Regions from separate parts of the Flammeovirga agarivorans genome, predicted to be linked through region 1. Evidence: riboswitches for the same ligand, from Rfam matches in the RefSeq annotation. Region 1 holds a riboswitch; each other region holds the start of a gene.
What was found. Region 1 has a riboswitch for S-adenosylmethionine ahead of HGP29_RS21240 (hypothetical protein). Riboswitches for the same ligand answer to the same signal wherever they lie in the genome.
Positions count from the first base shown of each region.

Region 2: it holds a riboswitch for S-adenosylmethionine, as region 1 does, so the genes downstream of both, metH (methionine synthase) here and HGP29_RS21240 (hypothetical protein) in region 1, are expected to answer to the same signal.
Region 3: it holds a riboswitch for S-adenosylmethionine, as region 1 does, so the genes downstream of both, HGP29_RS23755 (homoserine O-acetyltransferase family protein) here and HGP29_RS21240 (hypothetical protein) in region 1, are expected to answer to the same signal.

Region 1 covers NZ_JABAIL010000007.1:294,263-297,479, forward strand. Annotated here, with positions in the region: gene HGP29_RS21225 (dicarboxylate/amino acid:cation symporter) at 1-680, shown strand, start outside; gene HGP29_RS21230 (hypothetical protein) at 903-1,337, shown strand; gene HGP29_RS21235 (hypothetical protein) at 1,380-1,547, opposite strand; gene HGP29_RS21240 (hypothetical protein) at 1,581-1,835, opposite strand; SAM-I-IV-variant riboswitch at 1,895-1,992, opposite strand; gene HGP29_RS21245 (MATE family efflux transporter) at 2,060-3,217, opposite strand, start outside.
Region 2 covers NZ_JABAIL010000008.1:186,651-189,867, forward strand. Annotated here, with positions in the region: gene HGP29_RS22085 (SusC/RagA family TonB-linked outer membrane protein) at 1-786, opposite strand, end outside; SAM riboswitch class I at 1,306-1,413, shown strand; gene metH (methionine synthase) at 1,522-3,217, shown strand, end outside.
Region 3 covers NZ_JABAIL010000010.1:175,703-178,919, forward strand. Annotated here, with positions in the region: gene HGP29_RS23750 (TonB-dependent receptor) at 1-1,557, shown strand, start outside; SAM riboswitch class I at 1,681-1,786, shown strand; gene HGP29_RS23755 (homoserine O-acetyltransferase family protein) at 1,914-2,960, shown strand; gene HGP29_RS23760 (hypothetical protein) at 3,036-3,217, shown strand, end outside.

The DNA.
Region 1 (3,217 bases):
GGGTATTAGCGTTAATGACAATGGCGGTTGCTGAGAAAGGCCCTTCATTATTCTCCGATTTAGCCAAGTTTATCTTTGTAGCTTATTTCACTATGCTATTAATCTTTGTAATGCATTTAGTAGTACAAATGTTGAATGGAGTGAATCCGGTGAAACATTTGAAGAATTTAATGCCAGCAATCATTACCGGATTCTCAACACAATCTAGTGGAGCTACCTTACCTGTTACGATTAATTCTTTAGAAGAAAGAAATGGTGTTGATACTGAAACTGCAAATATTGCCGCATCATTGGGAACAACAATGGGTATGAATGCATGTGGAGCAATGTGGCCTGTATTTATGATCGTACTATCAGTGGGGGTAACGAATGCAATGGGAGGTAACTTGGCACTTTATTCACCAAGTGTTTTAATAACCATGTTTATTTCTGTTGTGATTTCTTCTTTTGGAATTGCAGGATTACCAGGAACGGCTTCATTTGCAGCAATAACAGCAATGACAATTATGGGTATAACACCAGAAGTTATGGGAATTGTCCTAACATTTGTACTTTCTGTAGATTCATTGATAGATATGGGAAGAACAGCTACAAATATATTTGGAGTATCTTCAGCTGCAACCTTCATTTCAAAGAGAGAAGGATTAATGGATATGGAAACCTTTAATAAAGAAAATTAAATATAAGATTCTAATTTATATGTAATTGGTTACATTTGTATTAGAATTATCCAAGAGTCTGTTTTCAATTATTGAGAATGGGCTCTTTTTTATTATTGACTTATTTTAAGTTGGTTGTATAAAGTGTTATTATTGTACTATTTATAGATTTTGTCGTAAATTGATGAACTATTCATCAAACAGCTCTGTTATAATATTAAATCGTATAAACGTTATCAGACATTGAAGACAGAATATAATTGTAAAGCTGCAAAATTTGATTTATCTCAACTACCAATAATTACACTAACTGTTACGAAAGAAGAGCCTAACGTTTCAGATATTGCAGAATATAGACAACTTAAGAACAAGATATTTACCCTTCTTGATATGGAAGTGGTAATGGTTGTAGATGTCTCTACTCTAAAATGGTTAAGTGCAGAGTCGAGAGTGGCATTCGGTTTAAGTTTGAGAGAAACAGAATCAAAATTTGATCACATTCTAAAAAAATCATTTATAGTGATACCGAATGTGGTGGGGAAGGTAATTGTTCAGGGTGTAAATATTATAGCTCGCCCAAAAATACCACAAGATATTTGTAGGACAATGGGGTCTGCACTAAGAAAAGCAGAAGCCTATTGTGATGTGTTTCTAGCTAAAGAAAGAAAAGTAATATAAATGAAGAGGTTGTTAATGTACTTAACAACCTCTTTTCTGTTCTTAAACGCCTCTTGCCTTTAAAACGTCTTGTAGAGCAAGTACCATCGTATGATTATGATGTGATACTGCTTGCTCATTGGCTGATTGAGCCAAGGTTTTTAATTCATCTGTAGTAAGTGATGAAAAGTGATCTAAAAATTGGATATATATATCTTGTGCTAAACTCATGATGTATTTTTTTAAATAGTTAAATAAAGAAAATTAAACTAACTCAAGCTGGTTGTTTCTAAGAGAAATATGTCGTTTTATCGACATTCTACCCCCTTTTATAATTAAAGGAGTTCCCTTGAAATTCCGTTGAGAAATGGCATCATTGAGTGCAGAAAGATAAGCACCTCTTGTGGAGGTCCATCCAAGATTTCCCACCTCTTTATTAAAAGAGTGGATGAGTTCATCATCTGAAAGTGATGATAACTTTTCGATACTGTTAAGATAAAAATCTTCTGTAAATGTCATAAAATAGCGTTTACGATGAAACATAAATTCATGACATCAAGAAAAATTTTGGAGAATGGTAAGGTAGGCGTTTTTGTCCATCCTACTGGACCACATCCATTCTACCACCGTGGCTAGTGCTCGGTTGGCATCCATTCAAGGATTCTTGATGTTGATACAAATTTAAAGGAATTAAATTATTTAATCCAAATCATTTTATAAAAATCTACTGATTTGGTAGAGTTTTATTTATTGGAGTATTGAAAAAGCATTTGTTTTCCTTTTCTAAAATAGATAGCATAGCATTTTGGCAAGAAGTAAATCAATGAGACTATATTGATCTTTTCTCTTTTTATAAAGTAATAAGTGATCAAAATAAAACCAATAAACTCAGTAAATAAAGAGGGAAGTACCGTACCTAATTCACCAAAAAAGTGAATGAAAAAGTAAGAAGAAACGATCAAAATACAACTGTTGAGTACGACTACATTGGTAGAATGTTGCGGTTTGCCAATAGCATTGGTATAACTACCAAAGAAGGCCCCTAATGGATTAAATAAGGAAGATAAGATTAAAATAACTAATAAGTAGTAGGCATCGGCATAGACTTCTCCATGTAAAAAGATAATAATTGGTTTAATCACTATCATGAAAATCAGAGATAAAGGCAGAATTAAAGAGTAGACTCTGACCAACGTCTTTTTGAATTCATTCTTAAATTTATTGAGCTGACCGCTTTCAAACAAGACCACAATTTTAGGATAGAAAATCAATTGAATAGAATTCCCTAAAGCGAGTATAATTATTAAATATCGTTGTGCTAATCCTAATACTGCTGTGACTTCTAATGATAATAATCCAGCCGAAATAAATAATGTCATTCTTGATGCTATCGTACCAAAAATCGCTTTTAATGTACCTTGTTTAGCATAGAATATAATTTGTTTAAAAGTCTTAGGGTTAAATTTACTTTTGATGATCTTAAATATGGGAAGTGTAGAAAGTGATAGGAAAAATACTACCGTATACATTCCGCTTAAACCCCATATTAGATCCTCTAATTTTGGTTGTTGAAGTTGCCATAAACCATAGCAAAGAAGACCCAAACAGATGATAGTAAATATATTGATCAGTACAGTTTTATGTAATTGTCTATTACTCTTATGAATGTTTTCTATCCATTTTAAACTATTATTAGTGATTGAGTAGATAGGGTAGAGGACCAATAAACTACTGATTTCAGGGAATAGATTAAATAAACCGACCGTTAAAATGATACTACCAATTATTCCTTCAATAAGTAATAAACTAACGAATACGGTTTTGAAGGATGAATATTGTACATCTGCTTCTTTTCCAGAAGAAAACTTGACTAATGAAGCATACAAAACACCTTCTCTAAT
Region 2 (3,217 bases), on a different contig from region 1:
TGCATCGTAATTGACTTTGGCTTGTCCTTCTTTACCCTTCTTTGTTGTAATAATAATAACACCATTTGCACCTCTGGCACCATAAATTGCTGTTGCAGAAGCATCCTTTAGGATATCAAAAGATTCAATATCCGCAGGGTTGATAGATGCTAAAGGGTTTTTTGAAGCAGATGCAGAGTATACTCCTGCTGTACCAGGATCTGAGGCAGTATTATCAATAGGGAAACCATCAATAACATACAAAGGCTCATTGGATGCAGTAAGTGATGTACCACCTCTAACTCTAATGTTTACACCTGCACCTGGTTCACCAGAAGAAGGCGTCATCTGTACACCAGCAATTTTACCTTGGATCAATTGATCTGGTGATGTAAGTACACCTTGGTTAAAATCTTCTGATTTCACAGATGACATTGCACCGGTAACATCTTTCTTTTCCATTTGGCCGTATCCAACTATCACCACTTCTTCAAGTTGTTCAGCATCTACTTTCATTGAAATACTGAAGTTGGAAGTGTTTCCAATAGCGATTGATTGGTCAAAATAACCAATATAACTAAACGTTAATGTTTCTGCACTTTCAGGGACATTTAGTGAGAATTTTCCTTCAAAATTGGTTGTAGTTCCGGTTGTAGTTCCTGTTACAATAACGTTTACTCCAGGCATTGGGGAATTCGTTTCATCATAGATAATACCCGTCAGGTTTCGTTCTTGAGCATACGTAGAAGTCAGTGTTGCTAACGACAGAATCGCCAACAGACTGAAGAGTTGTAATAATCTTTTCATTAGTTAAAATTGTAGTTTATAGGACAGACATGAATTGTTGTGATCATCTCATGTTCAAAAAATAGTTAGACAAAAGAGTATAGCATTAAATAGATTGTTTATTTCATTTTCATCAAGAGCGCTCATGTGTTGGCTATAGTTTGTCTATCACAATTCTAAAGCTAATATGAATTAAAAACAAATGTTAAATGCAGTGCTAATTCTTGAGATAAAGCGTTTTTATTGCACTTTTTATGGAAGCACAAACGTTTTGTAGCGCAACACCTGAATCAATCACCAACTAAACCGGTTGCATTAATATGATAACGAAATAAAATATACGAATTAAATTATTTAGAAACCTGTTGCGCAATCGGTAGATAAAATATTTAAAATGTACTGAATACGTTTAAAAATTGCATATTTCTATCATTTATCATCTGTCAAAAAAATCAAAAAAAATTACTGATTTTTCAATAAATCGGACCTTTTCATGCAAAATCTGTGGGCTTTTCTTCATTTTGTCATTATCTTGCGGCGTGCTTATCAAGAATGACAGAGAGAACGGGCTCGTAGATGTCATGGCAACCGTTGTTCCCAGCGATAGGTGCCAATTCCCGCTTCGGAAGTGTCCGAGAAAGATGAGTAGAAGCATTCGATCTAGAATGAGGGTCTCAGAGAAACTTTAAGCACGTTTTAACTCTCCTATTTTATAAAATAGTTGAGTATGTGAAACGTAACTTTCAAAATATTAAGATGTCAGAAAAACTCCAGGAGTTAGCAAAAGAACGAGTGTTGATTTTGGACGGTGCCATGGGTACTATGATCCAAAGACACAAATTAGGTGAGGATGATTACAGAGGCGAGCGTTACAAAGATCACCCATGTGACGTTAAAGGTAATAATGATATGTTATCTATTACTCAGCCGAATATTATCAGAGATATTCATAAACAGTATTTTGAAGCAGGTTGTGATATCGTAGAAACTAATACATTTAGTGGTACTACAATCGCAATGGCCGACTATGAAATGGAAAGCGAAGTTTACGAGTTAAACTATGCGTCTGCGAAGTTGGCAAAAGAAGCTGCATTAGAATTTACTGAGAAGGAACCTCACAAACCTCGTTTTGTAGCTGGAGCCATTGGTCCTACCAACCGTACTGCTTCAATTTCACCAGATGTAAATGATCCTGGTTATAGAGCCGTTACATTTGATGATCTTGTGGAGGCTTATTATTTACAAGTTCAAGGCTTAGCAGAAGGTGGTGTAGATACGATTCTTATCGAAACCGTTTTTGATACCTTAAACTGTAAAGCTGCACTGTTTGCAGCAGACAAATATTTTACGGATGTAGAAAATGGAAATGTTACTCCCGCTGCCCCAAAAGGTAGAGAAGAGGAATTTCCTAACCAATATAAAGGAAAGCGTCTGCCATTGATGGTATCTGGTACTATTACTGATGCTTCTGGTAGAACACTTTCAGGACAAGTAGTAGAGGCATTCTGGAACTCTATTAGACATGCCGATTTATTTAGTGTAGGTTTAAACTGTGCTTTGGGTGCAGATTTACTTCGTCCATATATTCAAGAGTTATCTAGGGTAGCGGACGTAAATGTTTCTGCATATCCTAATGCTGGTCTACCTAACGAATTTGGCGAATATGATCAGACATCAGAAGAAATGAGTGATATCTTAAAATCTTTTGATGGATTAGTTAATATCGTAGGTGGATGTTGTGGTACTACTCCAGATCATATTGCTGGTATTGCTAAAACATTTAGTCAAGCAAAAGTTAGAGAGGTTACTAAAAAAGAACCTTATCAAAGACTTAGTGGTTTAGAACCTGTAACGATCAAGCCAGATAGTATCTTTGTCAATGTAGGTGAAAGAGCCAACGTAACCGGTTCAGCAAAATTCCGTCGATTAATTGAAAACGGAGAGTTTGAGGAAGCGATTGAAGTAGTAAGACACCAAGTGGAAGGTGGTGCTCAAGTGATCGACGTCAATATGGACGAAGGAATGTTAGACTCTAAGGAGTGTATGACACGTTTCTTAAACCTTATTGCTTCTGAACCAGATATCGCTAAGCTTCCAATCATGGTCGACTCATCTAAATGGGAGATTATTGAAGCAGGCTTAAAGACGTTGCAAGGTAAAGGTATTGTTAACTCGATTTCACTTAAAGAAGGAGAGGAAGATTTTATTCAAAAAGCAACACTCATTAAAAAGTATGGTGCAGCTGCTGTTGTTATGGCTTTTGATGAAGAAGGACAAGCAGATAACTTCGAAAGAAGAAAAGAAATCTGTTCTCGTTCTTATGATATCCTAGTAAACAAAGTAGGGTTCCCTCCACAAGATATCATCTTTGATCCTAACATTTTAGCGGTTGCCACAGGTATCGAAGAGCATAATAATTATGCTGTAGATTTCTTTAAAGGTACGCAGTGGA
Region 3 (3,217 bases), on a different contig from region 1:
GGCTTACCTTTTCTACCAACTTACAATGACTTCCAATTAAAATATAAATATGAAATTGACCAACGCAATAAAATATCAATTATTGGCCTTGGAGCAATTGATCAATTTAAATTAGCTGATTCACCAGGTGAACCAACTGATGAGGATTATGAAGAAAACCTTTATATCTTAAATAATACTCCTGAGCAAAATCAATGGAATTATACTATAGGAGCTAAATATGAGCACTTTAGAGACAATTCAACATTTACATTTGTGGCGTCAAGAAACATGCTTACGAATAATCAGTTCAAATACCCGAACAACGATAGATCACAAAGTAAAATTTACGATTACAATTCAACAGAAGCTGAGAATAAATTTAGACTTGAAGGGTTAACTTTCACAAATACTGGATTTACTTTTTCATATGGTGTTAGTTATGAGTATGCTAATTATACTAACCAAACTTACCAAACATTATATGATTACTCCACTGGAGAATTAGAAACAATCAACTTTAATAGTGTACTACCTTTAAACAAATGGGGTGGATTTGCTACTGTTTCTAAAAAATTAGCTCAAGACAAAGTAACTTTATCATTAGGAGCGAGAGTAGATGCCAATGATTATTCTGATTCTATGAATAATTTATTAGATCAGTTTTCACCAAGATTTTCAGCATCGTATCAATTTACGCCTAGATGGAGTTTAAACTTCAACACAGGCATTTATTACCAATTACCTACTTACACCACGTTAGGATACAAAGAGGGTGAAGACTTTGTAAACAAGGACAATGGTTTATTATACATTAGAAACAAACAACTGGTTGGTGGTTTTGAATACAAGATTCCTGAAAAGAACTTAAAGTTTACAATTGAAGGGTTCCAAAAGTTATACGATCAATACCCATACTCTATCAACAATGAAATTTCATTAGCCAACTTGGGCGCTGATTTTGGAGTAATTGGATCTGAAGCTGTAACAAGTACATCAAAAGGTAGATCTATAGGTATAGAGTTTATGGCTCAACAAAAATTCTTCAAGGGTTTTTATGGTATTCTAGCCTATACTTACGTTCAGTCTGAATTTACAAATGCCGACCCTAACGTTTATGCTCCTTCTTCTTGGGACAGTAGAAATATTGTTAGTTTAACTGGCGGTAAGAAACTTAAGAGAAATTGGGAAATTGGTGCTAGATGGCTTTATTCAGGTGGCACACCCTATACCCCATATGATGTAGATGCTTCTATGGATAAACAAGTATGGGACGCAGAAAGAAGAGGCGTAAAAGATTATTCTCAAGTAAATACATTACGTTTATCAGCCAACCACCAATTAGATGTTAGAGTGGATAAATATTATTACTTCGACAAGTGGAGTTTAAATGTTTATTTTGATATTCAGAACATGTACGGGTATCAGTCTAAAGGACAACCAATACTTACTACAGAAGTAGATCAAAATGGAAATCCAGTCACTGATCCAAACGACCCTAGTAAGTACTCTCCGAAATATATCGAGACGACCAACGGAATTGTTCAACCTTCTATTGGAATCATAGTTGAGTTATAATATTTCTAAAAATACAGCTAAAAACCCTCGTTTTATTCAAATAAAAAAGCGAGGGTTTGTTTTTTATTAAATTCTCACTTTACTTTGAAGCATCATACCATTTACATCTAAGTAAGACGTAAGTGTTTATAAAGAAGAGGCCAGAGACTAGGCTCTAAGACCCTCTAGCAACCATCACAAAAGTGAAAAGGTGCTACATCCTAGCCTAAATTTTTAGGAGCTATAAGCAAATATCGGAACGTCTGAAAGGATCCTCCTTCTACTACACACACCAATATTTTGCATCCTAGATTAGGCTGATGTACATCTTCTCATCATTGCTTTTAATAGAACATCAATACCAATCTGAAAATACAATGCAAGAGCATTCTTTTACATATAATAATCAGTATGACCTTGAACTTGGGGAGAGCTTACCTGAATTCACACTGAATTACTTTACTGCTGGAAAAATGAAGAAAGATTTTTCCAATGTAGTTTGGGTTTGTCATGCATTAACCGGTAATGCGGAAGTGTTTGATTGGTGGAATGGTTTATTTGGCAATGACTGCATTTTTAATGAAAAAGATCATTTCATTATCTGCGTTAATGTTTTAGGATCATGTTATGGCTCAACAGGACCAACATCTGTCAACCCTGTTACTAATAAACCTTATTACAATGATTTCCCCAATATCACTATTAGAGACATTGTCGGTTCATTGGAGATTCTAAGAAATCATTTGGGTATTGATAAAATCAATACTCTTATTGGAGGTTCTTTAGGGGGACAACAAGCACTAGAATGGGCTGTTCAACAACCAAAATTAATGGACAACCTAATCATCTGTGCTACCAATGCAAGACATTCTGCATGGGGTATCGCTTTCAATGAAGCACAGAGAATGGCTATCGAAGCAGATCCTACATGGGGAGATAATGATGAAAATGCTGGTATTAACGGTCTAAAAGCGGCTAGAGCTGTTGCTATGCTTTCATACAGAAATTATAGCACTTACGAGGCTACTCAGACAGATAAAGACGATAACATTACAGATAATTATAGAGCCTCTACTTACCAACAATATCAGGGAGACAAGCTGACCAAACGATTTAATGCCTACTCATACTGGACACTTTCCAAAGCCATGGATTCTCATAACATGGGTAGAAATCGAAAGTCTTTAGAAGAAGCATTACAATCTATTGAAGCTTACACTCAAGTAATCGGAATTACAAGCGATGTTTTATTCCCAGTTTCGGAGCAAAGATATATCACTCAACACATTCCAAATGTAACTTATGAAGAGATTACATCCCTGTATGGACATGATGGATTTTTAGTAGAAACACATAAAATTGCTGGTGCAATTAGCTCATTCTTTAAGCAAAAGAGTAAAAAAAGAATTCTGTTATCAAATTAGGCACGCCTTTTGTTTTTTAGTAAATTGTAATAATCGAACTCCGATTTAACATTCTACTTAAAAGACAGAAGCAAAATGAACAATATTAAGAATAGATTCTTCACGACATTAGCATTGATCACTTTGGGTGCATTAGTTTTTTCATGTTCAAGCAGCTCAGGAAATGCATCTTCTTCTTACTTCCAAAAAGAAAGAAAAAAATACGAGGTGATGGATATGCACTCAGATTGCCCACAACTTGTAAAATCTAGAAGATA